DNA from 4 places in the Shewanella sp. 5S214 genome. Region 2 is predicted to be linked to each of the others. Evidence: predicted binding sites of a transcription regulator. Region 2 holds the regulator's gene; each other region holds the start of a gene.
What was found. Region 2 encodes sigma-54, which starts transcription at its own class of promoters, with help from an activator protein. Its sites were predicted from a motif close to GTTGGCACGNNNNTNGNNT; they were not measured.
Positions count from the first base shown of each region.

Region 1: hmpA (NO-inducible flavohemoprotein) is a predicted target of sigma-54. The motif match lies at 3,025-3,043, and genes of this name have one in related genera.
Region 3: ACED29_RS12925 (YccF domain-containing protein) is a predicted target of sigma-54. The motif match lies at 4,025-4,043, and genes of this name have one in related genera.
Region 4: ACED29_RS05120 (DUF3192 domain-containing protein) is a predicted target of sigma-54. The motif match lies at 4,701-4,719, and genes of this name have one in related genera.

Region 1 covers NZ_JBGOOV010000004.1:6,012-13,941, forward strand. Annotated here, with positions in the region: gene ACED29_RS03430 (phospholipid-binding protein MlaC) at 1-452, shown strand, start outside; gene ACED29_RS03435 (PP2C family protein-serine/threonine phosphatase) at 463-1,620, shown strand; gene hmpA (NO-inducible flavohemoprotein) at 1,778-2,959, opposite strand; gene norR (nitric oxide reductase transcriptional regulator NorR) at 3,146-4,726, shown strand; gene ACED29_RS03450 (DUF1499 domain-containing protein) at 4,876-5,622, shown strand; gene ACED29_RS03455 (tannase/feruloyl esterase family alpha/beta hydrolase) at 5,768-7,504, opposite strand; gene ACED29_RS03460 (FadR/GntR family transcriptional regulator) at 7,840-7,930, opposite strand, start outside.
Region 2 covers NZ_JBGOOV010000016.1:46,997-54,926, reverse strand. Annotated here, with positions in the region: gene ACED29_RS12115 (KpsF/GutQ family sugar-phosphate isomerase) at 1-377, shown strand, start outside; gene kdsC (3-deoxy-manno-octulosonate-8-phosphatase KdsC) at 380-946, shown strand; gene lptC (LPS export ABC transporter periplasmic protein LptC) at 943-1,503, shown strand; gene lptA (lipopolysaccharide transport periplasmic protein LptA) at 1,490-2,071, shown strand; gene lptB (LPS export ABC transporter ATP-binding protein) at 2,068-2,799, shown strand; gene ACED29_RS12090 (RNA polymerase factor sigma-54) at 2,943-4,427, shown strand; gene hpf (ribosome hibernation promoting factor) at 4,452-4,739, shown strand; gene ptsN (PTS IIA-like nitrogen regulatory protein PtsN) at 4,742-5,185, shown strand; gene rapZ (RNase adapter RapZ) at 5,182-6,045, shown strand; gene ACED29_RS12070 (HPr family phosphocarrier protein) at 6,066-6,341, shown strand; gene mgtE (magnesium transporter) at 6,806-7,930, shown strand, end outside.
Region 3 covers NZ_JBGOOV010000018.1:29,398-37,327, reverse strand. Annotated here, with positions in the region: gene ACED29_RS12950 (LON peptidase substrate-binding domain-containing protein) at 1-287, shown strand, start outside; gene ACED29_RS12945 (sigma-70 family RNA polymerase sigma factor) at 447-1,109, shown strand; gene ACED29_RS12940 (ChrR family anti-sigma-E factor) at 1,102-1,788, shown strand; gene ACED29_RS12935 (hypothetical protein) at 2,511-2,684, shown strand; gene ACED29_RS12930 (1-aminocyclopropane-1-carboxylate deaminase/D-cysteine desulfhydrase) at 2,911-3,882, opposite strand; gene ACED29_RS12925 (YccF domain-containing protein) at 4,080-4,493, shown strand; gene ACED29_RS12920 (EVE domain-containing protein) at 4,650-5,117, shown strand; gene ACED29_RS12915 (TIGR00266 family protein) at 5,267-6,055, opposite strand; gene ACED29_RS12910 (LysR family transcriptional regulator) at 6,227-7,156, opposite strand; gene ACED29_RS12905 (homogentisate 1,2-dioxygenase) at 7,376-7,930, shown strand, end outside.
Region 4 covers NZ_JBGOOV010000005.1:160,115-168,044, reverse strand. Annotated here, with positions in the region: gene ACED29_RS05145 (heme-binding beta-barrel domain-containing protein) at 1-559, shown strand, start outside; gene msrA (peptide-methionine (S)-S-oxide reductase MsrA) at 1,096-1,689, opposite strand; gene ACED29_RS05135 (DUF962 domain-containing protein) at 2,800-3,117, opposite strand; gene ACED29_RS05130 (GNAT family N-acetyltransferase) at 3,187-3,816, opposite strand; gene ACED29_RS05125 (DUF2789 domain-containing protein) at 3,994-4,230, shown strand; gene ACED29_RS05120 (DUF3192 domain-containing protein) at 4,266-4,649, opposite strand; gene ACED29_RS05115 (hypothetical protein) at 4,809-5,174, shown strand; gene ACED29_RS05110 (Zn-ribbon-containing protein) at 5,175-5,948, shown strand; gene ACED29_RS05105 (DEAD/DEAH box helicase) at 5,963-7,930, shown strand, end outside.

The DNA of each region.
Region 1 (7,930 bases), on a different contig from region 2:
CTTTGTCGGTTGAACAAAAAAAACAATCGCTCAGTGATGTGATTGAAAAGCATGTGGATATTCAAGCGTCTGCGCAACGCGTATTAGGTAAGTATTGGAGAGAAGCCAGCGACAGCGAAAAGCGTCAATTTATGGTGTTGTTAAAAGGCGTGCTAGTCGATACTTATATTGTATTGTTAGAAAAATATGATAATGAAACCGTTGCTTACACTGGCGAGACTATCAAGAAAAAAGTCTATGCAACGGTAGATACCGACATACATACCAAAGACAATATCATTCCAGTGTCTTACCAGCTTTATCAGCGCAATGATGAATGGAAAATTTACGACTTTGTAGCGGAAGGTTTATCAATGATCCGTACCTTTAGTAAAGACTATCAAAGTACCTTAAAGAAAAGTGGTGTTTCTGGTTTAAATGAAGCCCTTGCTGCTAAATTAGCCCAAAAGTAAGGTCTTCCCTTTGAGTATAGACAGAGCATTAGCTAATAATATCATTGATGAAACCTTGTGGTTTAAAACCACCTTGGCGCTGACGTTAACTGAGTTTAATTATTATCTCATTAAGAAAAATGGCCAAATTAGCTGTAATTTTTCATCCTTGTGTGATCAACATTACACTAACCTGTATAAACAGTTTCAAGCATTGTCGTTACAGCACAGTACCATTGAGATATTGCCATTAAATGATGATGGCAAGACGTCTTGGGCACTGCCTTTTGGTAAAGATTCGAGCTTATTTGACTGTATCATTTTGCTCGATTTGCCTGCCAATGTAGAGTCGCATCATGTTAGTGCATTGTATTTCAAGCTTTTATACCAGCTAAAAAGTTTTCAATTCTCTGAGGCATCTTCACAGCTCAATGCCGCTCAAGTATGGATCCGCGATGAGATAGAAGAGATTACCCGCTTACAACAGCTAATGTTGCCAGACAAAGGTATTGAACTCAGCTCCGTTAAAATGGCCTACACCTACAAAGCAATGAAAGGCGCTGGTGGCGATTATTTAGATATTGTCGATCTCGGCAAAAGTCGTCCTGACATTCAAGGTGATATAGGAATGATTATTGCCGACGTATCGGGGCATGGCCCAGCCGCTGCCGTAGAGACAGCAATGATAGATGCGATTTTACGCACCTTTGAGCCGAAGAACTTATCCAGTAGCTCTTCAGAAGTACTCAATTATATCAATCAACACTTTTTCACTAAAAAGCCCCGCGGCAGTTTTTTAACTGCCACAGTGCTTCGTTATAATTGTAAAGACAAAGAACTCATTTATGCCAATGCTGGCCATCCGCATGCGTACTTGAAAAAAGCCAATCGGCTGGTTGCTCTAGATCAGGGCGGGATACCGATAGGTGTACTGCGTGAGCAAAATTGGGATACCTACAGGGTTAGCGTGGATGTTGGTGATATCTTGTTTGTTTATACTGATGTTGTCATCGAAACTCAAAATGCCCAAAAAGAGCTATTCGGCTTTGATCGCTTAGAAAAAGCCATTAGTGCCGCCCCCGATGAACCCGAAGCTATGCTGGAGTATCTTGAACAGCAAATGAAACTATTTTGCGGTTTTTCAGAGTTTCAGGATGACTTAACCATGTGTGCTATCCAGTTTATTTAAGTTAATAGAGTATTTAATCATTGAGAAGATGAAGATTGGGATGATGATATCCCGTTTTAGGGCATCTCCAGTCACAGGTTTAATCTTTTTTATTAATAATTAAAAAGCCCTGAGTTAACGCTCAGGGCTTTTTCTATCTTACGGGTTTGTTGGCTGATTAAGCGCTTAATGCTTCAGTTGGGCCAAAGAATTCATAATGAATTTGGTTTTCTGGTATACCTAGGCTGGTGGCGATAGCTAATGCTGCTTTCATAAAGCCAGTCGGGCCAAGTAGGTAAAATTCTACATCGCGGTCTGCAGGCAGTTGCTCTGCAATCAATGATGCATCGATGAAGCCTGTCGCATGAGGTTGGCAATATTGTCCTGGTTGGCTGTAAACATACAGCGGCTTGATGTGATCATGGATTGAGGCAAGTTGATCAACATGGTGTTTAAACGCATGAACATCACTATTAAGAGCTGCATGAATAAAGCGAATATCGCGGCCTGAACCAGCTTCAGTATTGAGCATACTAATCGCAGGCGTAATGCCCACACCGCCGGTGAGTAAAATTAACGGTTTGGTATTATTGCGTAAAGTGAAATCGCCACTTGGGGCACGTAATTTGACTTTATCACCTAACTGAATGTGGTTATGTAAGTGATTTGATACCACACCATTAGGTTCACGCTTGACGCTAATTCTTAAGTAATCTTTGCCTGCCGCGTCAGATAAACTGTAGTTACGACGCATTGATACGCCATCGATATCATCAAATACTAAGGTTAGAAATTGACCGGCTTCAAAACTTGGCAAACCTTTATCATCAAATGGTTGAAAGTAGAATGAGGTAATCACTGAACTTTCAACTACACGTTTTATTAAAATAAACTCACGCTCGCCGCGCCAGCCACCAGTTTTCTGTTCGTTCTGTGTATAAATTGACTCTTCAGCCGCAATTAATATGTTGGCTAACTGACCGTAAGCTTTGGCCCAAGCATCAATCACTTCGTCTGTTGCAGCATCGCCGAGTACGGCTTTAATGGCCTGTAATAAACAGCTGCCAACCGCATCATATTGATGCGGCAATATACCTAGTGCGGTATGCTTTTGGACAATTTTACTGACCGCAGCGCTTAAATTACCTAGCTCATCAATATTGGCACCATAAGCAATCACAGCGTTAGCCAGTGCTTTAGGTTGAGTGCCTTTAGCTTGGTTAGTTTGATTGAAATAAGGCAATACTTCAGGATGCTGGGCAAACAGTAATGGATAGAAATGGCTGGTAATGTCATTGGCGTAAAGTTGTAACGCGGGGACAGTGGCCTTAATAATTTGAACAGTTGCAGTGTCTAACATTCATGATTCCTTTTTGGGGAGTAAATAACGATAAGCTTCAATCAATTACCTTGTATACCTTGACATTACACAGAACGTGCCAACATTTATCACACTGATTTTAAACATATAAATTTTATAAAGGTTAAATTGACCTAGATCAATAAGTGTGTCAAATTAACCTAAATTAGGTTTATTTGACTTATTATGAATATTGTTCCCTTTATCGACATTGTAGAAGACTTAAATCGTGACTTGATAAAATCGGAGCGTTACTTGCGGCTGATTTTAGCGATTCAACGCGCCATTCCGTGCGATGTTGTAGCCTTACTGAAGCTTAAACAGGATCATTTGGTGCCTGTAGCTGTGGTGGGCTTAAAGCAAGAAGCGTTAGCGCGACAATTTTCGATTAACCACCATCCACGCTTGCAGCAAATTTTAACTAACCCACACATTACCCGCTTCGATGCCGACTCAACACTGCCCGATCCCTATGACGGTTTAGTCGATGATGGCAGTGAACAATTGCACGTGCATGACTGCATGGGCAGCACCATTTATATCGATGGTAAAGCCTGGGGCGTTTTAACCTTGGACGCTATGCAAGCAGGTAGTTTTGATTCGCTTAATCCAACCGAAACCCGCGCTTATATTGCTGCTGTGGCCGCTGCGATTAGTACCAGTGAACATATTGAAGCGTTAGAAATTCAAGTTGAACGTAATCATCAAGTGGCACAGTGCATGTTAGCGACTGCAGGGCCGTCAAGTATTATTGGTAACAGTGGCGCAATTACGGATTTATTGTCAGAGATAAATACTGTTGCCGCCAGCGATCTATCGGTATTAATTACCGGGGAAACTGGTGTGGGTAAAGAGTTAGTTGCCAAAAGCATTCATCAACAATCACGTCGCAGCGAGCAACCGTTAGTACAAATTAACTGTGCAGCACTGCCAGAAAGCATCGTTGAAAGTGAACTCTTTGGTCATGTAAAAGGTGCTTATTCTGGTGCGGTAAGCGATCGTCGGGGCCGCTTTGAACTGGCCGATGGCGGCACATTATTTTTAGATGAAGTGGGTGAATTACCGTTAGCGGTACAAGCTAAGTTATTGCGTGCATTGCAAAATGGTGAAATTCAGCGTGTTGGTAGCGACAATATTATTGTGGTGGATGTCAGAATTATTGCTGCAACTAATCGTAATTTGCAGCTAGAAGTTAAAGAAGGTAGGTTTAGAGCTGACTTGTATCATCGTTTAAGTGTTTATCCACTGCCAGTGCCAGCCTTACGTGATCGCGGTAAAGACGTTATTTTATTGGCAGGCTATTTTTTAGAAAAAAGCCAACATCAACTTGGAGTCGCGAAACTGAGGTTGCAACAAAGCGCGATTAATCAATTAGCCCAATATCATTGGCCTGGCAATGTGCGTGAGTTAGAGCACTTGCTTAGTCGCGCTGCCTTAAGGGCCATTAGTGAACAAGGTCGTCATGCTAGTATTATTAGTATTAGCCCTGTGCATCTGGGGTCAGAGTTTATGGCGAGTCATTCTGAAGCACCACAGCAAACCGCGATGGAGAGTCAATCCACCAATGATTCAACGGCTACGTTATCCCAAGTGATAACCCAAGGACTGCGTGATGCCACCGATGAGTATCAGCGGCAAGTCATACAAACAGTATTCTTGACTGAGCGAGGTAACTTAGCTGCAGTTGCAAGGTCCTTAAAGCTAGATAGAAGTAATTTAATTCGTACCATGCGTCGTTTAGCGCTTGATCCTAATACGGGTGAGTAAAGCGAAACAACACTGGTTAAGTCAGTAAACGGTTCGAGCTTATCTTATTGAGTCAGAATATTTTTTGTTGTTTGAGAAATTTATTAGCACAAATTCAGGTCAATGTAAGTTGAGTGAGATAAATTAGGATTACCTAAAGGATGAATGTGATGCAAAAAAGCAGTTTAAGTAATATTGCGTTAGTGGTGGCATTGGTTGCAGTAGCACTTGCCGTATTAATGGTATTTGGATCGACAATAGGATTATGGGATCCCATAGTCGGCTTCATGGCCAGCCGTAATTACAATAACTTGCTGGGATATGTTGTCGTCGTGATTGGGTTAGTGGCATTAATTACCAGCTTTACCATTAAGCAAAACAGTCGTGCTAAAGGTAAAGGGCTTATCAATTCGACCATAGCGTTAGTGCTTGGATTAGGCATATTGGCGCCGAGTATTGTGGCATTGGTTATTGAGCCAGTTAAATACCCACCTATTCACGATATAACCACTAATACCCAATCGCCACCGCAATTCGAATTTTTAACTGACAGTCGTGAAGGCGCTAAAAACAGCTTAGTTTATGGTGGCCCCGAAATCGCTGCGCAGCAACTGCAAGCTTTTCCTAATATTAACCCTATAGTGTCAGACTTAACCGCTGATGCGGCTTATCAAAAGGCACTTATGGTTGCGGAGTCAATGGGTTGGACTATTGTCGCTCAAGACCCAAAGGCACGTCGTTTTGAAAGTACCTCAAGAACCCCATTTTTTAACTTCGCAGACGATATTGTTGTGGTAGTGTCTGTATTAGAGCAGGGTAGCCGTATTGATTTACGCAGTGTATCGCGGGTTGGAATCGGCGATCGCGGTGTCAATGCACAACGCATTCAAGAATTTAGCCTGCGGTTTGCTGAATAAATTAAGTCGCAGGTTTTAACAAGTAAAAGGAGCATAGAATGCTCCTTTTTACTTGTTAGCTATTAAATAAATAGGTGCCCAAATGCGTTACAGTGATGGATATCTTGTTCCACAATCTAGTGCGTCATTATGTGGCTTATTGTTTCTATTGCTCAGGAGTCACGCAGATAAAGTTAACTGCATCTTCCATGTTACCTGTACCGCTATAGGTTGCCACTTGTGGGAAAGGGCATAATGGTCTTGTCCGTGTTTTAGACCAATTAGCGGGTAACTCAGTATTTTCAGAACGAACAGAAGCATTTATGCTCTCAGGTGCTTGCCCTTGTTCTACCCATGCAACGAGAGAGTCAAGCATGTCAAAGCGGTCTGTAGCTAACCCCTTACCGCAATGGTTCATACCAGGGACTAAATATAAGCGAGCAAACTCGTCGGCTTGATTTTCATTGACGTTCTGCAAGCCTTTGTACCAGTTAACTGTATCGTTAGGTGAAAATACTGCGTCAGAAGTACCATGAACGACCATTATCTTAGCGCCACGATCTCTCAATACAGTCAGATCAGTTGGATTTGGTGGTGTCATGAATGTCATACCTGACTGGGTGTAAGTATCATCAATCGCATAAATACGCTCAACATCGGTATCCATATCAAAAGGCATCACAAATTCATATGCACCGAGTTCCGTTGAACCATTATAAGGGGTTGGTGCGGTTGAGAATATAAATGCCACCGCGCCTGGATCTCTCATCATCGCCATGAAAAATTCCCAGTTATAATAATCATTGGTGCCCATGCCCGCATCATAGGGGAAGTCTGAATAAATGGCCGCATCTGTATTACTATTACGTGGCCCAGACATAATGTTTGTCATTACTGACTTCTGCGCAGCAGTTAAACATGTGCCATCTCGGTCAGCTGGACAGGTTGGCACATCTCGATCTAAATCAAATGCATCTTGGCAACCATAAGTATCTTGTACCATTCCGTCGCTTGCGCCATCTAATGCGTCACATTGCTGTGCGACTTTACTTGAAACGAGTGCAAACTCTTCTTGGGTGAAGCCATTTTGTAAAGATGCGAGCACATTTTCGACGTCAATATCTACTAGGCTTGAATATTGCTGAATACCATAAAGCTGTGAAACAGCTGCTTTGGGTAAGTTGAACCCTGGGTTACCTACTAAGAAACCATCATATAAATCGGCATAGCGTGTTGCGGCAACCATGGTATGGCGTCCACCATTTGAGCAACCTCCAAAGTAAGAACGATCAGGCTGTTTACCATACGCGGTTTCAATTAAAGATTTAGCCATTGGCGTGAGTTCGGCAACCGCATTGTAGCCATAATCTAAGCGTGCCTGAGGATCTAGCCCAAACATGGGTGTTGCTGATGCGTGTCCGGTGTCGGAACTGATGACTGCAAAGCCTTTGTTTAGCGCACCAGAATCCTTGCTTGCAGATGTAAGGAAACGACCAACGGCTTTTTGCACTTTACCATCTAAGCCGCCATTGGCTTGGTAATAAAAACGGCCATTCCAGTCTGACGGTAAACGCATTTCAAAACCAATAGCGTACTCGGCATCACCATCCATCCCTATGCCAGTTCTTTCGTTCATTTTCCCTGTGATTAAACAATGTGAAGGAGACGGGTAAATTTCGCCTGCGTCATATTCCACATCACCCGCGGGGATAAGTTCTGCACTGATAATTGTAGTGTCGGCATAATTGAACTCAGTTGCGAGTGTGGCACAACTGGTGATACTTGCAGGTATGGCGGCCTCAAGTTGTGGAATGCCTTCCGTAGATGAGTCACTATTGCAGCCGTAAAGAGCAATACACAAAGGTGCTAAAGCTAAGGGAATCCATAGATTTTCCGTTTTCATATTAATCCTCATTGTCTATACTTGAATGGTAATATGTCAAACGTATAACATATGATTTGCAGGGTAAATACTGATAAGAATTTAATGACTAATGGGTCTCAGTTTCTACATTGTTGGGAAATAGATCGCAGTTGGTTTGACAAAACAGAAATTTAAGTAGCTTTTAACTAAGATAAATACTTTGCTAGCAATGTGATAATGTCATTTGGGTTGGCTGAGGTGTTTTGTACAGAGGCTGCAAATCTTGTTGAGCTTTGTTTTACTATGGGTATAAAAACAGGCTCATGAATAAACATGAACCTGCGTATAATCAAGACTGTACAGTATAATAATGCTTATTTTTCAGTGTCTCTATAATCTTTTTCTACAGCGTTGAGCCTTAGGGTAAATGCTTGTAAGTGTGTGCGCATTTCTGCCTCAGCTTGT
Region 2 (7,930 bases):
AAGTCGATGATGTTATGCATAAAGGCGATGATTTACCCATAGTGCATAATGATATTTGTATTACTGAAACGCTGTATGAAATATCCAAAAAAGGCCTTGGTATGACAGCTGTTGTCGACAGCGAAACAACACTGGTTGGTATTTTTACTGATGGCGATTTGCGCCGAGTTATCGACGCCGAAGTCAACCTTCGCACCACTCCGATAGCTCAGGTAATGACCCAGAACTGTGTCACCTGCCCTAGCGGCATTCTAGCGGCACAAGCACTGCAAATTATGGATGAGAAAAGTATTAACGGACTGATTGTAGTCAATGAAAAACATCAACCGATCGGAGCATTAAACATGCTCGATATGGTTAAAGCGGGAGTCATTTAATCATGTCAGAATCAACCACCAGCCACCAAGGATTTTACGGCCCTATCAGCAATGATATTTGGCAACGCGCTCAAAAAATCAAACTGTTAATCTGTGATGTCGATGGGGTATTTTCAGATGGTCGAATTTATCTCAGCAACGCTGGCGAAGAACTCAAAGCGTTTCATACTCGCGATGGTTATGGTGTTCGATCTATCCTGACAAGCGGAATGCACGTTGCTGTCATTACTGGCCGCAAATCAAAGATTGTCGAAACTCGCATGACCGCATTAGGTATTAAACATATTTATCAAGGTATTGATAACAAGTTTGAGCCATTTGAACAACTCCTATCACTGTATAATGTCAGCGCAGACGAAGTCGCTTATATTGGCGATGATATGGTAGATCTCCCGGTTATGAAAGCAGTTGGTCTTGCCGTGTGTGTCGGTGACGGGCACCCATTTGTTAAGCAACATTGCCATATGACCACCTCTCTTAATGGTGGCCATGGCGCGTTACGAGAACTCACTGATTTACTGCTTTTAAGCCAAGATAAATTTGCCTGTGCTCATGGTATGAGTATATGAATAGAATCACTCTAGGTATTGTGGCTTTTTTTGGACTTGCTTTTTTCCTCTACTGGCAAGCGCAAATAAAACGCAGTGAAATGGATGCTGTGAAAGTTCGAGGTATTGAACGTCCCGACTTTGTAGCAGATAACCTACGCACCACAGAATTTAATAAACTCGGTTTAATTGCTAGTCGAGTCAGTGCCGAACACATGGAGCATTACGCCTCAAGTGACATTACTCACTTTACTAAACCTGTTTACCTCATTTACCCTGAAAACGGCCAAGCGCAATGGCAATTAAGCGCAGATAGAGGCCAATTGAATAAAAATACCAGCCAAGTCATATTAGAAAATAATGTTATTATTGATGCCATTAATATAGAAGAACCCCTGCAGTCACTCAGTACCCAAGCTGTTTCGGTGGATTTAACCACTATGATCGGCACCTCACAAGAGATGGTGTACATCAAAGGTAAAGGGTTTATTATTCAAGGTTTAGGTCTACATGCTGACTTGAATTCGCAAAAATTATCGCTACTCAGCCAGGTAGAAGGAACATATGAGCCACATTAATCGCCTCAACACTCACGCCAATGTTATGTTATTTGGCAGCATATTTTGCCTGCTGAGTTTACCTACCATAGCGAAACAAGGTGATCTTCAACAAGAGTTGAAAATTGCCTCAGTAAGCCAGTCTGCTGACATTAAAAATAATCAAATTGTTTTTAATGGTCCTGTTACCGTTACTCAAGGCACTATTAACATTAATGCTGATGAGTTACGGGCGTTTACTCCCGAAAATAGCACCAGTAAAAAACTCATCGCTATAGGTAACCCTGCAACGTTTTCACAAGAGTTAGACGACGGTCAAATTGGTACCGCCAGTGCCAACGAAATAAGCTATGATCTTGCTACCACTACACTGACATTGACAGGTAATGCCAAACTGGATCAATCTGGTAGCCAAGTAACTGGTAACCGTATTAAGTACAACATTAACGCTCAAGAGCTGATTGCTGAAAGTACTGGTACAGGGAAAGATCGCGTTATTACTATTATTCAACCTGAGAATTTCCAAGACGAGACTGCACCAAAGCAAAAGCTCCCTGAAATTCCTGTTAAAAAGCAGATCAAACCATGACCCAAATAACCCTAACGGCTGAAAATTTAGCTAAAAGCTATAAAACTCGTCAGGTTGTTAAAGATGTGAGTTTAACCGTTAAAACAGGCCAAATTGTCGGTCTTTTAGGCCCCAATGGTGCAGGTAAAACAACCACGTTTTATATGGTTGTCGGCTTAGTGCAAAGCGATAAAGGTCGGATCTTAATTGATGATGACGATTTAACCGCCGACCCAATGCATCTTAGAGCTCGCAAAGGGATTGGTTACTTGCCGCAAGAAGCCAGTATTTTTCGCAAACTGACCGTATACGACAATATTATGGCCGTATTGCAGACTCGTAAAGAACTCACTACCGACCAACGGATTGAGCAAGTAGAGCATTTATTAGAAGAATTCCATATCACCCATATTCGCGACAGCCAAGGCATGTCGTTGTCTGGTGGGGAACGTCGTCGAGTAGAGATAGCGCGCGCGCTGGCCGCTAATCCTAAATTTATTTTGCTCGATGAGCCTTTTGCGGGGGTTGACCCTATTTCTGTCATCGACATAAAAAAAATCATTCAACAGCTTAAAAACCGCGGCTTAGGGGTATTAATTACCGATCATAACGTACGTGAAACCTTAGACGTCTGTGAGCGCGCTTATATTGTCAGCCAGGGCAATTTAATTGCCGAAGGCACACCTGATGAGATATTGAGTAATCAACAAGTTCGGGCTGTGTACTTAGGTGAACAATTCAAGCTATAGTTACTTTACTGGCCTTTTAGTCTATCTAACTCATTTCATTGAACGATATCTAAATAGCGTTAAATGTCATTGATGTATGTGACAATCGATTACAGTTTTCGAGATTGTCATTTTTATGGAAATCATCTAGGGATAAGCGGTAAATGAAAGCGTCACTCCAACTCAAAATGGGTCAACACTTAACCATGACCCCTCAATTGCAGCAAGCGATCCGCTTACTGCAATTATCGTCATTGGAGCTACAGCAAGAAATCCAACAAGCATTGGACTCAAACCCATTGCTTGAAATAGAAGATGAGTTTTCTCAAGCAAAAGACTCAGTAAAAGAAAGTCGCGACCAATCTGACACCGACTTTAGTGACAACAGCGTGGTCAATATAGAAAAAGACACCTCAACAGTCGACACAGCAGAATCCATGACCAAAGAAACCATGGACGATTTAGCTATGGATACCACATGGGATGAAGTGTACACCGCCTCACCAATGTCAGGTTCAGGCAGTGCTAGCATGCGCGATGATGATATGCCATTCCAAGGTGAAACGACTGAAGGCTTATATGAGCATTTAGAGTGGCAAAAAAATCTCACGCCATTTTCTGACACAGATCGAGCAATTGCTACCGCGATCATTGATGCCATTGATGAACGCGGCTATTTAACCCAAAGCACTGAAGATATTCTCGAAGCCATGGGTGATGAAAGTGTTGAACTAGATGAAGTTGAAGCGGTATTAAAACGTATTCAACACTTTGATCCCGTTGGTGTTGCCGCACGAGATTTAAGCGAATGTTTATTCATTCAATTAGCCCAATATGCCGACACAACCCCACATATAGACAATGCCCGTCTGCTCATTAAAGACTATTTAGATTTAATTGCTGGGCGCGATTTTAGATTATTGATGCGCAAAACCAAGCTCAAAGAAAACGAGTTGCGTGACGCAATCACCTTAATCCAGTCACTTAACCCTCGCCCGGGCTTGTTAGTCACCGCTATTGATGACGAATATGTTATTCCTGATGTAACCGTACTAAAGAAGAATGGCCGTTGGGTTGTAGAGTTAAACCCGGACAATATGCCTAAAATTGGCGTTAATCAACAATATGCAGCCATGGCTAGAAGCAGTAAAAACTCTGCCGATAGCCAATTTATTCGCGGTCATTTACAAGAAGCTAAATGGTTCATCAAGAGTATCGAAAGCCGCAATGAGACCTTATTGAAAGTCGCCAATTGTATTGTGCAATTTCAGCAAGGTTTCTTTGAATATGGTGAAGAAGCCATGAAACCTATGGTACTCAATGATATTGCTGAAGCAGTAGAAATGCATGAATCGACTATTTCACGGGTTACCACTCAAAAATATATGCACACACCACGTGGGCTATTTGAATTAAAGTACTTTTTCTCTAGTCATGTCAGCACCGACGATGGCGGAGAATGCTCATCTACCGCTATTCGTGCTTTTATCAAAAAACTGGTTGCGGCAGAAAACCAGCAAAAGCCATTAAGTGACAGCAAAATGGCCCAACTGCTGGCAGATCAGGGGATCAACGTTGCGCGTCGTACGATTGCAAAATACCGCGAAGCGATGCTCATTCCACCCTCAAACCAACGTAAGAGTTTATAACCTACAAGGCAACGGAGGATTTTTATGCTTATCAATATGACAGGTAGAAATATCGACATTACCGAATCTTTACGTGAATACGTTCAAGGTAAATTTTCAAAGCTTGAACGACACTTCGATCAGATCAATAATGTACACGTTGTGCTCAATGTAGAAAAATTACAACAAAAAGCAGAAGCTAAAATCAACCTTAATGGTGCAGAGATTTTTGCCATGTCAGAAAGCACTGATATGTATGCTGCAATAGACGCCCTGATCGATAAACTCGACCGTCAGGTAATTAAACACAAAGAGAAGTATACAAAACACTAACGATGGAACTTTGTACCATTCTGCAGCCGGAATGCACTACCTGTGCCACACCGGGCAGTAAGAAAAAAGTACTGGAACTCATCAGCAATTTAGTCGCTGCCCAGTACCCACCCCTATCTTCGCAAGAGGTTTTTGAAAGCCTATTAGCGAGAGAGAAAATGGGTAGCACAGGTATAGGAAATGGCATTGCGATACCTCATGGTAGATTAACGACCATAGAGCATCCGATCGCAATATTTATTAAATGTGAAGAAGCCATTGCCTTTGATGCAATCGATAAACAGCCCGTGGATATTTTATTTGCTTTGTTAGTACCTGCAGATCAGTGCCAACAGCATTTAAGCACGCTATCAAGCGTGGCTCAAAAATTAAGCGATAAGCAAATATTGAAACAGCTTCGTAAAACTCACGACTCAACAGAACTTTATCGGGTTATTACTGCATGAAACTTGTCATAGTATCGGGACGTTCAGGCTCAGGAAAATCTGTTGCTCTAAGAGTATTAGAAGATCTAGGGTATTATTGTGTTGATAATTTGCCTTTACCACTGATTGGCATATTACTGGCTCAGCTCAAAGGTAATAACGATCTAGTGGCAATTAGTGTTGATGTACGCAACATTGCCGAGCAAGGTAAAGTCCTTCAAGATCAACTTGCCTTACTTGAACATGACACTGAAATTATTAGCTTCTTTTTGAATTCTAATGATAAAGTGCTACTCAAACGCTATAGCGAAACGCGTCGATTACACCCGTTATCTAAAAATCATATTTCACTGCAAGAAGCGATCATATTAGAAGGCCGTTTACTTGAGCCTATCGCAAAAATTGTTGATCATTATATTGACACCTCTGCCCTGAATATTTACGAATTAAGCGACCAAGTCAGGCAAATATTGTTAGGTAGTGTCGATAAAGAGTTAGTGATTAACTTTGAGTCTTTTGGCTTTAAACACGGTATGCCAACAGAAGCTGACTTTATGTTTGATGTGCGCTTTTTACCTAATCCACACTGGGAAATAGCACTACGACCACTCACAGGTTTAGACGAACCGGTACAAGAGTTTTTAGGTCGGCAACCTCTAGTGAATAAGTTTATCTGGCAAATTGAAAACTTATTTGAAACCTGGATGCCGCATTTAGAACGTAATAACCGCAGCTATCTGACTATCGCCATTGGTTGCACCGGTGGCCAGCATCGCTCGGTATATATAGCCGATCAATTAGCAAAAAGGTTTAGACATGGCAGTAAACATACAGTTAATGCTCGCCACAGAGAATTAAATTTAACTGATACTGACAGCTAACTGAGCATAGGATCGCGCTAATGATCAAACTTGAACGCCAAGTAACCATTTCAAATAAATTGGGGTTACATGCTCGAGCTGCAACAAAACTTGCTGTTTTAGCGGGTGATTTTGATGCCAGTATCACGTTAACTCAAGGCGATAAAAACGCCAGTGCAGCAAGTGTACTTGGGTTATTAATGCTTGAAAGTGGCATAGGTAAAATGATCACAGTAACAGCCCAAGGCCCAGATGCTGAAGTGGCATTAAATGCCGTATGTGATCTCATTAATGCTAAATTTGATGAGTCTTGCTAAATTATTTAGTGATACTTTCACTAATTACTGATCGTTAAGCCATCATCACTTATTTATTTCCATCTTTAAATGAAGTCGTCATACTAACCAAACTGCCACGATATTGCTGTTCGAAGGTTAACGATCAGTTCCTCGATAATATTAGCCTTTATATTGAAAACGCGCGGCGGATCCCCAGCTGATTAAGTATTCGTTCTCTTAAGAGATATTAGCGTTGTAGCCAATTTCAATCACGGTTCTCGCTTGACCAAACACCGATATAATCGGACGTTAATTTTTGTGTAAAGCAACATCAGCAGTTCAGACTTTCGTTTGGAGCAAGTCACTCAACGATTTTATTGCTGCATTTCATTTCTTGCCCGCAGATAACAATTCTTGCATCAATATGCCAAACAGAGAAACTGAAACTGCCCAAAACCATTACATACAGAATCATATTCGTATGACAAATAGGAAGTTGATATATGGGTAAAGAGTACCTAGATAATGAAATAACAGAACAACGACTCAATCAACTCGCTCAAGCGTTAGACAGTGGATTGTTTGTTCATGCTCGCAATATGTTACATGCAATGTCACCCAACGATGTCGCCCTCATTCTCGAATCATCACCACCAAAAAATCGACAAGTCTTATGGCAATTAATTGATCAACAATATGCGGGTGAGATCCTGGATGAATTAGGTGAAGAACTGAAAGATTCGCTCATCAGCAGCATGACACCAGAGAAACTCGCCCAGGCCACAATAGGAATGGACACCGATGATCTTGCTTATATTCTTCGCAGCTTGCCCGATGCGGTTTACAAGAAAGTACTCAAGTCAATGCGAAGCCAGGACAGAGATAGAGTAGAACAAGCACTGCGCTACCCGGATGATACTGCCGGCAGCATAATGAACACAGATACGGTTACCCTAAGACCCGATGTTAATATCGAAGTAGTGTTACGCTATTTACGTCAACGCGGTAATTTACCAGATACCACTGATACATTATATGTTGTCGATCGCCATGACCATGTTTTAGGTGGCGTCAGATTGGTCGACTTACTCACATGCGATCCGAGTGTCACAGTTCGCAGCATTATGGACACCGAGCTAGAAAGTATTCCGGTTGAGATGTCAGATAAAGATGTTGCGCAAAAATTTGAACGACTCGATTGGATATCTGCCCCTGTAGTAGACAGCCAAGCAAAATTACTTGGACGAATAACCATTGATGACGTTATCGATGTGATCCGTGAAGATGCCGAGCATTCCATGATGGGGATGGCAGGCATGGATGATGATGAAGATACCTTCGGCCCAGTGCTTAAAAGTACTCTAAGACGCTCTCTATGGCTAACCATCAATCTATTTGCCGCATTACTAGCATCATCTGTCAGTAATATGTTTGAAGGCACCTTAGAGCAATTTGCTACCATCGCAATTTTAATGACCATTGTGCCGAGCATGGGCGGCGTTGCCGGTAATCAAACCTTAGCGCTGGTGATCCGCGGTATTGCACTTGGCCATATTGGCCAAAGTAATTCACGTTGGTTAATCGGCAAAGAACTCGGCATTGGATTATTAAACGGCATTATGTGGTCT
Region 3 (7,930 bases), on a different contig from region 2:
TAATTGATTCTTGGCCAAGCGATATCATTGAACAACAAATTGAACCGGCTCAAAGCAATAAGATTAACCGAAAAAAAGATAAAATACTGAGTCAAACGTTAAAGCAAATTTTACAGCAGTATCCGCAGCATCTGGCCCATTACTCTGAAGAAAGTTTTAATGATATGTCTTGGGTATGCCAGCGTTGGCTTGAAATTATCCCATTGAGTTCAAAACAAAAATATCAGTGTATAAATAGTCATGACCACCAATTAGCTAAATCATTCTTATTCGATATCATAAAATAATAACAAGAGTGATCTTAATTAAGTGAGCTTTCGTATACATGATTATAGCTATTGTTTGTCAATGAAGTTGCTAATGTCTTTTTAGGCCACATTAGCAACTGCATGGATAAGATAATTAATTATGCTTAATGAAGTAATTATTGGATGCGAGTGAAAATAATGGAAAATATTCAATCACAAAGCGCACAAAATCGTTATGATAAGGGACATCTTGCACAGAGATCCCTAATTAAACGAAGCGGTGCTATGAAATCAGACGAACCAAATCCAATGGCAGATGAACTCGCTGCATTAATGATGAAAGTCGCTAATCATCGATGCAAGACTTCTTTTGCCAAACTCTTTTCGCATTTTGGCCCTAAAATTAATTCTTTTGGCGTACAGCGTTTAAGTCAACAGGGCTTAGCAATGGATTTAGTGCAAGAGACAATGACTCGAGTATGGACCAAAGCACATCTTTATAATGCAGATAAAGCAGCTGTAAGCACTTGGGTTTTCACCATAATGCGTAATCAATGCTTTGACATGCTTCGCAAAGTGCAACATAACCGCGAAGATGCATTTGGTGATGACATTTGGCCATTGTTTGAATCTGATGATGCAGAAAATGACGACAATGACTTCTTATTGTCGGCTTCTTTATTGCAGCATGTAGAGGAATTACCTCCCTTACAACGCCAAGTAGTACAAGGTATTTATATGCAAGAGCTGACTCAACAAGAGCTTGCAGACAAACTTAATATTCCAATTGGAACGGTTAAATCTCGACTTAGACTAGGTTTAGAAAAATTGAAAAGCTTTATGGAGAAACACTATGATTAATTACCACCCTGACCAGCACATGCTGTCTCTCCATGCTAAAGGCGAATTACCGCTGTCCATGTCGATTGCAATCTCTGCCCATGCTGAGTTTTGTCAGCATTGCCAACAGCAGCTTGACCAGATGACAATTGCCATGTCTGAACAGCAATTTGAATCGGCAGTAGCACCACAATTCGCTAACAGTAAAGATAATGATCAGTTAGACGCATTATTGAGCCAGTTATTAAATTCAACTCTAGATACATTAGCGGCCGAGCAGCCGACGAATATCGACAAGACAGAAGATAACAGTGTCAACATCAAAGGTCAGCATTACTCTTTACCAAGAGCATTTCGCAATCAAATCAATGCATCATGGCAAGGTATTGGTAAAGTGAGTCGTTTAAGACTTGATACCGGAGAGCCGCAAGCAAGAGCGAGTTTGTTACACATTGCTGCTAATGGTGAAATACCTGAGCATACCCATAAAGGTGCAGAGTTAACCTTGTTACTGGCAGGAGAGTTTAGCGATTGCTATAACACTTATAAACCAGGTGATTTTATGTTGCTTGATAAAGCGCACCAACATTCACCTAAAACAATTGATGGTTGTTTGTGTTACACCGTAGTAGATGCGCCCTTATACTTCACTAAAGGTATAAGTAAGTTACTAAATCCAATTGGTGATCTAATTTACTAAATATCAATATCCTTGCGAGTTATTTACTGCTCGCTGCAAAGATAGCTTACGTATGCCAACTTATCACTTAGCTGATGATGGCGGCATAAGTTAGATTATTAGTTTAATTTCTTCTAAAAGAATGATTTAGAAGATGGATGATGAGGTACCTCATCATCCATTTTTATGAGCTAAACTGTATAACGCAGTGAAATTATCCTATGAATAACCAGTAATGCCATTAGGATTAGCTATTTTTTAATCGAAAAGCACATTAATTTGATTAAAAATTGAAAAAGACTATTGCCATATGCAAACACTCAGTATATTATCTACACAGATTTAGTTTTCTTGTTAATTTTGGTTACCTACCTGTAAGTCTGCTCAACTTCACTTCGTAAATAAACCCAAGACAAGCTTCTGTACATTGTTTTAAATTCAATTGATTTCTGTTGATATGATAATTTCTATTGGCGTAATCTTATTGTCATAAAACTATGTTCAACTTACAAATTAAGTGCTGTATGTATTACTGTGATTTTAGGCTATGTGGCAACATAAAAGTTGTAGACACAAATTAGACCTTAATCAACTATTCACATAACAACACTTGATTAGTGAGTAAAAGATAGGTTAAGTTAAATCTCGAAACATTAATCTTTTGCAACACTAAAAAATGCCAAGGATATTTTATTGAACAATTGTCTCACCTAATGGGTGAATATATAGAAGGAGTGTGGCCAATGTCATACAACATTAATGGACACGAAATTTCAGTTAGCTTTCCAGTTAATTCTATTTCGTCAAACAAAAACTCAATTGCTTTTACCGACAGCCTAGGTAAAAACAAAAAAACCTTTTCAAAGCGTATTGAAGCAATAAACTTCATGAAATGGTTATTATCAGCTAATAAGTAATCCCCCCTAACGCTTTGCGTTAATCATTTACTCTGTTATTTAATAAACTCATTTCTCGGTATTCTCCTCTCAATTACCGATGTTTATTAAAACAGAGTAAAATGAATAGCTCACTAGCTTATTTTCAAGTTACTCTTCAATTTTAAACCCCAAGTTAACCATCTAAAAAACCTATTTCTCTTACTATCAATACCTTGTAGCAAAAATGTATCCTGCACTGGTGTGATCAAACCGAGTGAGGAAATTTTCGTTGGTATCTTGGTAACATGGTTTTATTGCCTAAGGCTCCCCCCTGATGTATGTAAAGAACATTGGTGGCACTGACAGCCTGACTATTTAAATAATGTTGTAATACTAAAAAGCCAACCGGATCATACAACAATTCAAATTCAATTCCCGACTGGCAAACTGTTTTCCACATATCAAAACAACGTTGTGATAATTTCCCAAAATGATATTTATGACCATCATTAATAATTCTAGGAAAATAAATCTCATCAACTAATTGTGAAAACTGTTGGCGTAAATATTTATCTCCGCCAACAGTACTGCAAGTTAACACCTCAATAGCAAAAACTTCCGTTAATGATAATTGAGTCAGTTGTTGAATAATTTGTTTATTTAAATAAGCCGCAGTGGTCCCCGTACCTGAGGGGAGAAATACCATCAATTCATTTAGTCGTCGGTCTTGAGCCCATTGAATAATTTCACTGGCGAGTTGTGTTATCCCGGTTTCGGCATACCCACAACGTCCACCTTCGGGAATAAATAGTAATTGATTTTTATCTGTGTAATTTGGGTGCGACGACACAATGTATTGCATCGCATCGTCTAAATGCATACCTTGAAGGTTTTCGGCATCGGCCAAATGACTGACATCAATAATATTGGCACCATTTTGTATGGCAGCAGCATAGTTACCCTGAGCATGTTGTAACAAGAATGTGTTGATATGACTTACATAGTAATCAAATTTCCATCCTTGCAGCTTTGCAAGTACAGACAAGGAGTATAATGAGTTGGCTTGTGCCGAGCCCGATGCCACTAGCTGGGTAACGTGTGAATAATCATGATGGAGGAAATGATAAAATTTACGCGCTTTATTACCACTAAAATCAGCATGTAATAGATCATCCCGTTTAATATAGATGCTGCGTCCATCAAAGTTCATCGCTTGTACTGGGCTTATCGAAAACATACATTGCCTTAATCAACTGTAATATGAGTATTTTAACTAAAAAATGATAAATCTCATCGATTCATTTGTATTACTCATCACACACACCTAATCATAAAGTAAAAAATTAACATTTAACCTATTATAATCAAACAGTTAAAAAGATGGCATGAATATCGCTATATTCTAAGTAATATTGACTATTGATAGGATTGAAAATGTCACTTTTACGCTTAATCTTTAATATTGCTTGGTTTCTTATGGGTGGTTTTATCATGGGCCTAGCATGGTGGTTGGTGGGGCTATTATGCTTTATCAGTATCATTGGTATCCCATTTGGCCGTGCATGTTTTGTTATTGGCGAGCTAGCTTTCTGGCCATTTGGACAAGAAACGGTTAACCGAAAACACATTTCAGGCCAAGAAGATATTGGCACTGGCACGTTAGGTTTAGTAGGTAATGTTATATGGTTTTTATGCTTTGGTATTTGGCTTGCGATTGGCCATCTAGTCCATGCATTGGCTTGTTTTGTAACAATTATAGGTATTCCTTTCGCGTTACAACATCTTAAGTTAGCCTTACTAAGTTTAACCCCTATTGGTCAAACTGTTATTGCCAAACCGACTTATTAGCATTCATTAATAACGGTTGAATGACCGCTGTTATAAAAAGCCGATAGCACAGTGCTATCGGCTTTTTATTTGCCTAATTGTCTTAGCTGCGTGTACATTGCCATAATCAAGCACAGAAAAGTAATTCACTCTCTTTAATGACAGTAATGGAATCGCATGAACTATTGGTTAATGAAGTCTGAACCAGATGACTTTAGCATTGATGATCTTCAGATGTGTGAGCAGCAAACGGTTGCTTGGCAAGGTATTCGTAACTATCAAGCACGTAATTATATTCGCGATCAAATCGCATTGGGTGATCTAGTGTTGTTTTACCACTCTAGCTGCAAAGTACCTGCCATTGTAGGTTTAGCCAACATTAGCAGTCAACCTCAAATTGATGTCAGCGCTTTTGATGACCGCTCAGCGTATTTTGATATGAAATCTGACGCCACTGCACCTCGTTGGTGGCAAGTGCATATTCAATTTATGGCCAAATTCTCTAACCCAGTCAGCTTGAAGCAATTGAAGGCAGATCCCTTACTGCAAGATATGGTACTAGTGGCTAAAGGTACTCGCCTGAGTGTTCAGCCCGTCACACAAGAGCAATACCAACATATTATGAAACTAACAAACGTAGATTAATAACCTTGAATTAACCACTGGGCAGCTGGTCGCTAACAGGTAACTATTCTTTTAAAAGCCGCTTCCTAAAAACGGCTCAGACAATTAGCGCTAAATCGTCTGAGCATCTAACTGCGAACGAAAATGAATAAGATCAGCCAATGCCCAGATTAGTTAATCATCCGCCCTATTCCACCAAGCACAGATCCTTCACCCTGATCTTTGCCACCACGAGATGGTGCATGAGCAATAATTCTGTCAGCCATGCGAGAAAACGGTAAGCTTTGTAACCATACTGTCCCATGACCTTGCAAGGTCGCAAGAAACAAACCTTCGCCACCAAACACCATTGATTTTAAAGAACCAGCGCGCTGAATATCATAATCAATCCCGGGCGTAAATCCGACTAAACACCCAGTATCAACTCGCAATGTCTCACCACGCAGTTCTTTTTTTATCAGTGTGCCACCGGCATGCACAAATGCCATACCATCACCTTTAAGGCTTTGTAGAATGAAACCTTCACCACCAAAAAAACCGGTTCCTAATCGCTTATTAAACTTCATACTCACTTGCGTACCTAAAGCCGCTGCTAAAAAGCTGTCTTTCTGGCAGATAAGTTCGCCTTGATGTTGAGCTAAGTCGATCGCCAAAATAGTCCCAGGAAACGGCGCAGCAAATGCCACTTTTCGTTTATGTTGACCTTCATTGGTAAAGTGAGTCATAAAAATCCCCTCACCCGAAATGGCACGTTTACCAGCCCCCAGTAGCTTGCCAAAAAAACCAGATTCAGGCTCAGAGCCATCACCCATTTTAGCCTCAAAACTAATATCTTCTTCGATATAGGTCATCGCGCCTGCTTCAGCAATCACTGATTCATTTGGATCAAGTTCAACTTCAACAAGCTGCATACTAGAACCGATAATTTCATAATCTACTTCATGGCATTTTCTGGTCATTTTCATTCCTTAAAAATTTATGATTGATTGTTGTCGCCTAACAAAGCTAAATAATTTCCCTGCAACAATGTTATAAAATAACAAAAGGATCCGCAATTTAACACGACAACTTTTAACTATGCTAGGCTGCCCAATAAATCTGTTGATGGCTCTGCAGACGTATGCCAATGATTAACCCAATCCAGCACCACTTAACCCTAATTGTTGCTGCTGCTGATATTGGGCAAATTCTTGCAAAATTAATTCAGTAAATAATTGCCCTGCTCGACCAAGTGGTCGCTCTAAAGTTGACACTAGTTGTGGGGTAAAACTAAACCTATTACCACCAATAAAATCTACTTCAATAAGTTGTCCTTGATGTAATTCTTCAGTAATTAAAAAATCCGGCATCCAGCCAAAACCTAGGCCTTTTAGTAAGGCATTTTTTTTCATGATAAAGCCCGACAAATAAAAGACTTTATCGCCGCCAAACTGCATTTCATCGCGATCACGTTTACCAGGAGATGAATCTTCAATGGTCAACTCTACATGCTGCTGTAACTCAGGCAAACTAATCCTCTTAAGCTGACTTAATGGATGCTGTGATGATGCCACCAGCACACTGGTAATGGTAGGCAATGCTTTAGGATGATAAGAGGGCCCGGTACGATAGTCTTTCACTAGCATTAAGTCGGCTTGATCACGTTCAAATCGATGCTGTACTCCGCCTAAAAACTCCATATTGAGTTGAATTTTAGTGGGTATGTTATGCTCCGACATCCGTTTTAAAGCCGTCATAATCGGTTCCATCGGCAGTGCGCCGTCTATCACTAATTCAAGTTTAGGTTCCCACCCTTGACTAAAGCGACTTGCAAGATGTTCTATATTGGCTAAATGCTGTAATAAGCGCTGCCCTTCGGCCAAAATCACTTTACCTTCGGGGGTTAATTCCGCTCGATAATGATCTCGATTAAATAATGTTACCCCCAGATGTTGCTCCAGTTTTTTAATCTGATAGCTTACTGCCGATTGTGCCTTGTGTAACCGTTCTGAAGCTTTTGCAAAACTTCCTTCTTCAACAAGTACTTGCAGTACATTAAAGGCATCTATATCTATTCGCATAAGATTTCCACTGTCCCGTTATCCATACACAAATGTAAAGCTAACATAACAATCAAAAAAGTCGATTGAGTTGAGTTATTTATTATTCTTTTTTTTGTTGATCTTTACCACTAAATTGTTAGTTAGATCACATATTGGTTTAGCCAATGAGATTAGGCAATAACAATAAATAACATAAACGCCACGACACTCGCAGTCGATTCACCATAGGACAATCACATGCCATTCTATGTTAAGCAAGGTCAGATCCCGACCAAACGTCACATTGCCTTCGAAAAAGATAATGGTGAGTTGTACCGTGAAGAATTATTTTCGACCCATGGCTTTTCAAATATTTATTCCAATAAATATCATCATAATATGCCAACCAAAGCGATCGATGTTAAACCTTACGCTCTGTCACATGGCGAACAATGGCAAGATCCGCTCATTCAAAATTACAAATTAGACTCGCGCCAAGCCGACTGCCAAGGCAATTTCTTTAGTGCTCGTAATAAAATATTTTTCAATAATGATGTCGCCATTTACACGGCTAAAGTGACTGAAGACACTAATGAGTTTTATCGCAATGCTTATGCAGATGAAGTGGTGTTTATTCACCAAGGTGAAGGGCAACTATTAAGTGAGTACGGTGTTATCAATACTCAGAAGTGGGATTATTTAATTATTCCGCGCGGAACCACCTACCAGCTAAAATTTAACGATTATCAAGATGTACGTTTGTTTGTGATTGAATCCTCGTCAATGGTAGAGGTGCCTAAGCATTTTAGAAAT
Region 4 (7,930 bases), on a different contig from region 2:
AGCTGTAGCTCAAAATGTTGATTTTGGTCCACTTCAGCCGTTAATTGGATCGTGGAAAACGGTTAGTCCCGGCGTTGACATCGCACCTGGAAGAACAGGGTCAAATGTTGGTGAAGGTGGCACAGCTGTAGAAGCTTTCTATGAAATAAGAACATATGAAGCCGCTGCCGACGCTGTTAATGCCAGCGATCAATCTCTGGTCGCTATTTATTACAAACTAGAGGTGTTTAGACAAAGAGACGATGCCAAATTTCATGATCAGCGTGGTTATATGATTTACGACCAAAAGAATCAAATGGTATATAACTCATACTGTGTGCCAAGAGCGGTATGTGTGATCGCAGAAGGAAAAGCAGGCAAAAAAATGACCCTGACAGCGCCAAGTAGAGGTATAGGTGAATCGACATATATGACCGAAAATGCGACGACCCAAGGATTCTCTATGACAATGGAAATTGGTGAAAAAACCCTGTCCTACTCACAAACCACCAAACTCAATATCTACGGTAAAGATTTCTCTCATACCGATGCTGCGACGTTAGAAAAAGTGAATGAGTAAGTTAATACGACTTCTCGCGCTTAAATAAAACAATAGCAAAGAGTAGGTTATTGATTAGACGCTGCAGATAACAGCGTCCTTCTACTCAGATAACGAGAAGGCATCAGCAACGCATGGGTAATCTAGGCATAAAGGGCATCAGTCATGAACTTGGTTTATTAACGGCTTAAATCAGCTGATGTCCGCCTATTACTCCAAACTATATTTTTTGATAGTGAAATTAAACAAATAAACAGAGCAGGTTATCGCCAAAAGAAGCTAAACAATCATCGACCGCCGAACACAATAAAGATCTGATCCTGATAAAGGAAACAGTTTCAAATGGGGTAAATCAACTTGTGACTAATGGTTATTGATTTTCAAATAATTAATCGTCTCAATAGCCACAGTCAAATAATCCACTTTATTTAATAGTTAGAATTTTTACGGCATTAACATCAACCAATACCCACTAAAAATCGTTACTTTATTCTAAATATAAGCAGTGAATAGCTGATTCACTTTCAATCTCATATGTGTTGTGCCAAACAACCTGATTAATGTGTCGCTTTATCTCCCCAAATTTCCTCTAACCTTTGGTCACGACCGCAATTCCAGCGATAAGCATGGTAGCGAATAGGATTGTTCTTATAGTAATCTTGATGGTAACTTTCATCGCCTTTGATAGGGTAAAAAACACTCGATGCTAAAATTGGCGTAACCACTTTCTGGTTAGGAAATTGTTTTTCAATATCGCTTTTAGACTGTTCGGCAATTTGCCTTTCTTTATCATTTGCCACAAAAATTGCGCTTAAATAGCTAGTACCTTTGTCACAGAACTGCCCTCTTGCATCAAAGGGATCAATATTTACCCAGTAATAATCTAATAACTCTTTGTAGCTCACTTTGCTAGGATCATAGGTTATCTGTACCGCTTCAAAATGACCTGCATGGTTACCGTTATAGGTGGGATCTTTTAAGCTTCCACCAGTAAACCCTGATATCACATCGCTAACACCATCAAGCTTTTCAAAATCGGACTCCATACACCAAAAACATCCTCCGGCTAAAATGGTCTTATCTGCCGTGGCGTTAGAAGCATAGGACAATAAGCTTGCTGCCAATATTGTTAGCATTAATATACTTTTCATAACACCCTCCTTATTTTTCGAGATGATGGCCTGCTTGCATCAAACATATGTGCACTACGAAGTTAATAATGTGGAGGTTCACTATGGCAGAAAGCTGTCACTATTACATTGAGTTTATTATTTAGACAAAAGGTCATTGAGATAATCATCAGCATTTTCAGAGTATCAATGACATGCTTGAACATGCCCTCGGGATAAATTGAGAGTATCAATATAGGCATTAGCAGATTCAGTTGATATTGGGTCATATTGGCGAACATTAGTGTCACAAAGATGACGAGATAATCGTTCAAATAAGTATTCAATTACATCACAGGATTATAAAAACATCGCGAAAACTGAACGATATCGATAGGACTTATTATGAATATTGAGATTAGCGATTTAGATAAGCTAAAGCCAGTTAACCTAGCACATCATCAACCAGTCCGACCATAGAATTCCGTAGCGGCTCAAATATGAGTTTTAGATGCAAAAAGGCACAACCTTAAGTTATAAGGTTGTGCCCGTTAACACTTTTGTCAGCATCCTGCTGAATATTTGCTCCCTGCACACCATCCATGTAAACATGCTTCCTGCAGTCCTTTTCCCTGTTCTCATTTCCTTGTCTATTTGTGTAATACAAACAAACTCATGAGTGTCACTCCTTTGAACAGCCTATCCATTGACTGAGCGGTAAATCTATTCAATCCGTTGAATCTATCCATGCTGCATCCTGCAGCCCTATCCTTGTTATCCTTGTGTCAACAGCATGACTGTTTTCACTCATCCTTGATTCGGCTATCCATTTGCCGAGCTTATGCTCAATCCGTGAGCGTGTCCTAATAACATCCATGATATTCTTAAGCATTAATTGTCTTATTTCTCATCCTAAGAAAACCAACAAATAACTCGCTTTCGATAACTACATTCTAATCAAAACCAGCTCGATGAAAAGTCACTCAACATCATTGAAATAGATGCTTAACATACCGACACTCAAGAAAAAACATGTAATACTATGATTTTTATATATTAAATATAATTAATGACGTTAAACGCTGACAACTTTAGATAAGATCCCTTACATGCTTGTAGGATATGGCTTACAAAAGCATGAGCAGGTTATTACTATCGGATTGATTTTCGCCACAGGCGCATTATCATCTGCCCAAACATGACCCAATCAGCCCACAAACTATAAAGCGGATAAGTGAATGTAGCAGGCCTATTTTTTTCAAATAGAAAATGCCCTAACCATGCAAAGCCATAACCCACAACGGGCAGCCACAATAATTGCCACCAATGCTGATTAATCAAGGTACTCACAATGATAACCAAAATAATGCTACTGCCAATATAATGCAGCCTTCGACAAATAGGGTTTTGATGTTGCGACAGATAAAATGGGTAAAATTCTGTAAATGAAGAATAACGTTTAGGTTCCACTATTCACTCCTTAATTGATAATCCGCAAATGATATGGCCCGATGAGTATTCAATTATTTTACGCTGGCTTTACACTTTACTGTAAAACAGAATTTCACCTTCTATATTACCGATGCTAACGTTAGCAATACTGCTAAACCCTTGTGTTACCAAAGCCCGATGATGTGATGGATGACTAACAAACACGCCTACTCCATCGAGATCAGGTTGTTCATCACACCAACTCAATACCGCTTGAATTAACTTAGCCCCATAACCTTTTTGCTGCTCATTTGGTGATATAGCAATAAATTGTAAAACACCACACTTTTGAGAAGGCAGATGTTCAAGAATGCAGGTTTCTTTTTGCATTAATCCTTGTGTCGATTTCCATCCGGTACCCAGCATCATTTTGAAACGCCAGTGCCAATATCGTCCCTCACCCAGAGGAATGAGATGAGAAATGACACACGCAATTCCGATTAAACGCTCACCATCAAATAAACCGATTAAAGCTTGTTCTTGTTGCCATAACTCATTTAACTCTTCACGGATGGCTGCCCGAAGCTTTTGCTCATATTGTTGTTCATCATCTTGAGCAAGCACGTCAATAAAATAGGGGTCATCATGATATGCGTTGTAGAGAATGGAAGCTGCGACTCTCAGGTCTTCTGCGGTCAAATACACTGCACGAATAGTTTCCAAGGTGTGATTGTCCATTTTTATTCCTTGTTATTGACTCTCTAAACTCAATCTAACTTAACAAGTTTGAAACATTCTACAAGTTTTGTTTACGCATTTAGCCTGTTCGCGGTTGTCATTGCCAGTTGTTTGCTATTTACCTCATCAACGCTGATACTGAATTTGTTTACCACACCATTACAAGGAATCCTTTAAATGGACACTACATCAAATGATCTTAGCCATTTATTTATGCAACTAGGTTTACCGCATGATCAAGTGGGTATCGATGACTTTGTTATGCAAAACAAGCTTGCTAAGCATACGTTAATAACCGATGCAGATTGCTGGAATCCAGGCCAAAAAGCATTTTTAAAAGAGGCATTACGAGAAGACGCCCAATGGTCAGAAGTGATTGACCAATTGGACGTAATGATGCGCGCTGAAATGTAATTAATTTTTGACCTTATAACAGCGCCATTATCTCATCAGATTTGTTTGTAGGCGGTGTTACCCCAACCGACTAAAACATCATCGCGAAACACAATGGGCGTGCATTCATCTTTGGTTGTTTTACCATCGCCTTGCGCCCATTGCGTTCGGTAAAACATGACCTTGATAGACTGTTCCCCTTGGTTTTCAGTCGGCTTAATATAAGCTTCGCTGAAATCGGCGGTGCCCATTAGAGTTATCACTTGATCACTCGTCATCCCCATAGACAGTTTGCTCAACAGTTCACGATTCTTATCTTGTTGAACTTGCCAATAGTCAGCACTTTTAGCCGATTCATGATCACCGACACTGATAACACAACCACTTAGCCCTACTGATGTGGCGATAATTAATCCTGCTGTGATAAGTTTTAATTTCATGTTGCATCCTTTTTGTTAAAATAAAATCCGCATTGTATTTACAGTTCCTTTAAGCCAGAATCGTGCCAAAAAATAAAATACTGATTTGTATGCCTTTATTTTTATATTTAATAAGAATTAGTTAATCTCACACCACCGAATTAAGGAATTTAACCAACAATGAGTCCAATTGAGCAAGTACTTGCCGCGGCTAAATCGATTGCTAACAATGGAAATACTCCCTGTTTGGCACTGATTAAAAGCCGTTTAGGAAATAGCATTCCAATGCCTACCCTAATCCAAGGTTTACAACAGTTTAAGGCGTTGCCAAAATCCGAGTGGCAACACATACCAGAATTAGCCGATATTGTCGCTGTGGCTGACCAACCTGCAGATAATAACGTGGATCTTACCAATGTTATTCAGCAGGTCATGAGTCTGCAACAACACGTCACACTGCTCACTAAGCGAGTCGAACAGCTAGAAAATCAATTACAAGACAATGCCATTCAAAGCAATATCATTATTAATAAGGCAGACCAATAGATGTTTGTTACTGAACTGCGCTTTGAATGTTTTGCCGACACAACAATTGATACCGTAGAAAAAGCCATCAACGCTTTTCTTGAAGCCCTAAGGGCGAATGGACAAATTTTAGGCAGGGAGTTTGCCGTCGCTTTTAATGATGGTGAATTTAGAGTTCGCCTGTTGTTACCCGAAAAAACCAGCCTGGCAAATCGTTATCATAGCCCGTGGGTAAAGGTCACTTTAGCCGGATTAACCGCGGCCAAACTATTGGCTCCTAGAGAAAAGTTCATCGGCCAAGACATTAACTCTGAAGTTAGCAGCACAGAGACACCATCATGGCAGGTGTTGTATACCAGTTATGTTCATATGTGCTCACCGCTACGTAATGGCGATAATCTCCTGCCAATCCCCCTGTATCAATTACCTGCGACCTTCAATGGCGATCATAAACGCATTATAAAATGGCAAACAGAATGGCAAGCATGTGATGAGCTACAAATGGCGGCTGCCACTAAAGCTGAATTTGCCGCATTAGATGAAATCACTCGAGTAGACAGCGACCTGTTTAGACGAGGTTGGGATTTACGTGGCAGAATAGAGTTTTTAACGCAAATACCAACTTACTATTATCTGTATCGTGTCGGTGGTGAGTCGTTAGAAAGCGAATTGAACCGAGCTTGCCCACGTTGTGGTTCACATCATTGGAAACTTGAACAGCCTTTGTTAGACATGTTTCACTTTCGCTGCGAGCCATGCCGCATAGTGTCTAATATATCTTGGGACCATCAGTAAATGGAATTACTTCATTGAGTTACAAACAAATTATTTCTTATTACCGAGATTGCTACAAGGAAGATAGTGCCTCCATTAATCTTTGGAACGTCAATAAACTTAAACAAGAAGACCGTTTAATTCTTCAAGGTAAAGATGAACTAGGCACAGGTTTTTTACCTCGGCTACCTATCCCCGAAGAATTTGCCGCCCCAATGTTAAAACGGGTAGCAATGTATCAAAGAGAAAGAGTATTACTGTATGCACGGTTCTTGTTTGTCGGCAAAGTCACCATAAAAGGCGAGCTTAAAACGGTGGTATCGCCTTTGCTCTTTAGCGAAGCCACCATTGAGCAGGATAATGGTAATTGCTATTTTTCTACCCAAGTCGATGAAACTGAAATCAATGAAGCCTTACTGCAACAATTACTCCCAGAAGATAATGCGCTAGCAGAATCGCTTTTTACTGAAGAGACTCGCTCCGCATCATTTTGGACCTCATATTTTAGTAATAATCATATTGAAATAAGCTCGCTTGAATTACTCCAATATCCGAAGCTTGCTCAATACAGTGACATCAAAAAAGCACTGACAAAAAAGATCCCCAGCTTATTACCCATTTCCATGTTAATTTTTGTTGAAAGATCAAAAAGTAGCCGCGGCGTACTTCACGAATTAGACACTATCATCAATGCTAATCAGCTATCAGCCCCTATCGGTAAGCTCTTTAACCATACAATGGCAAAGTCGAACAAGGTTTCCAAACCTGCGAAGCTCAAGTACGACTTTTTGCCTGGACTATTATCTGGCCCACAAAAGAAAGTTATCGCTATCGCCGCTAACAACAGTCTAGGTTGTGTGTCTGGCCCACCCGGCACAGGTAAAAGCTATACTATTGCTGCCGTTGCAGCGGAACATATGGCTCGCGGAGAGTCGGTGTTAATTGTGGCCAATAATGAAGTGGCCCTTGATGTTATTGCAGACAAATTGGCGAGTAACTTTACCTTAGGCGATGTTTCAATTAAGGCCGGACAAAAAGCCTTTTTAAAGCAGCTAAAAGACTATACCGCTGATTTGTTAGCCGGTTACTTTGCAGATGACTTGGACAACAGCCCCAAAGCAAATGAACAAGAAATTAACCAGCTAAATCGATTGCTAGGTATATTAGAACATCGTTTTATGGCTTTCAGCCAAAAAGCCATCAGCCGAGGCTTGCGGTTGCACCAACTTGAGTTACAACAATCGAAGTGGTTAAAGCGCGCTTATCTGTTTTTTATTCAAGGATCAATAAACCAATGGCACCATCAATGGCATGCATTAGATACCATTAACAAACGCACCATTGAACGTGAAACACTTGCTTCTGACTATCTCAATGCACTTAAAAAAAACAACTTAAAAACATTAGTCAGCCAACACCGAAAGTCTCTTCAAGCATTTAACCAAGCAATACGCAGTCGAACCTCCAGTAAACAACTCGCCCAGTTTGCGAAGATTGAATATGCCAAGTTATTTGCTGCATTTCCCATCTGGTTGGTGAGCTTAAATAGCCTGCACAAAGTATTACCACTTAACAGTGAAATGTTTGACTTAGTGATTATTGATGAAGCCACGCAATGCAATATTAGCAGTTGTTTACCGGCCTTATATCGTGCAAAACGAGCACTGATTGTTGGCGATACCAAACAATTAAAACACTATTCATTTTTAGCTAGAGCTAAGCAGAATCAATTATTAAGCAAAAACAACGTGCCTGAAAACAACCAGAGCGCCATCAGTTATCGAGATAATTCTATCTTAGATTTAGCCCTAAAAACCTTAAACACCGATAAAGAGCTGGCCTTTCTAGATGAACATTTTAGAAGTAAACCTGAACTCATCCATTTTAGTAATCAGTCTTTTTATCATTCAAGATTAAAAGTCATGCAACACCGACCTTGTACTAGCTCAGGCCATTTGCACCTTCATCGACTAAAGGGGGTCCGCGACACATCCGGCGTAAAT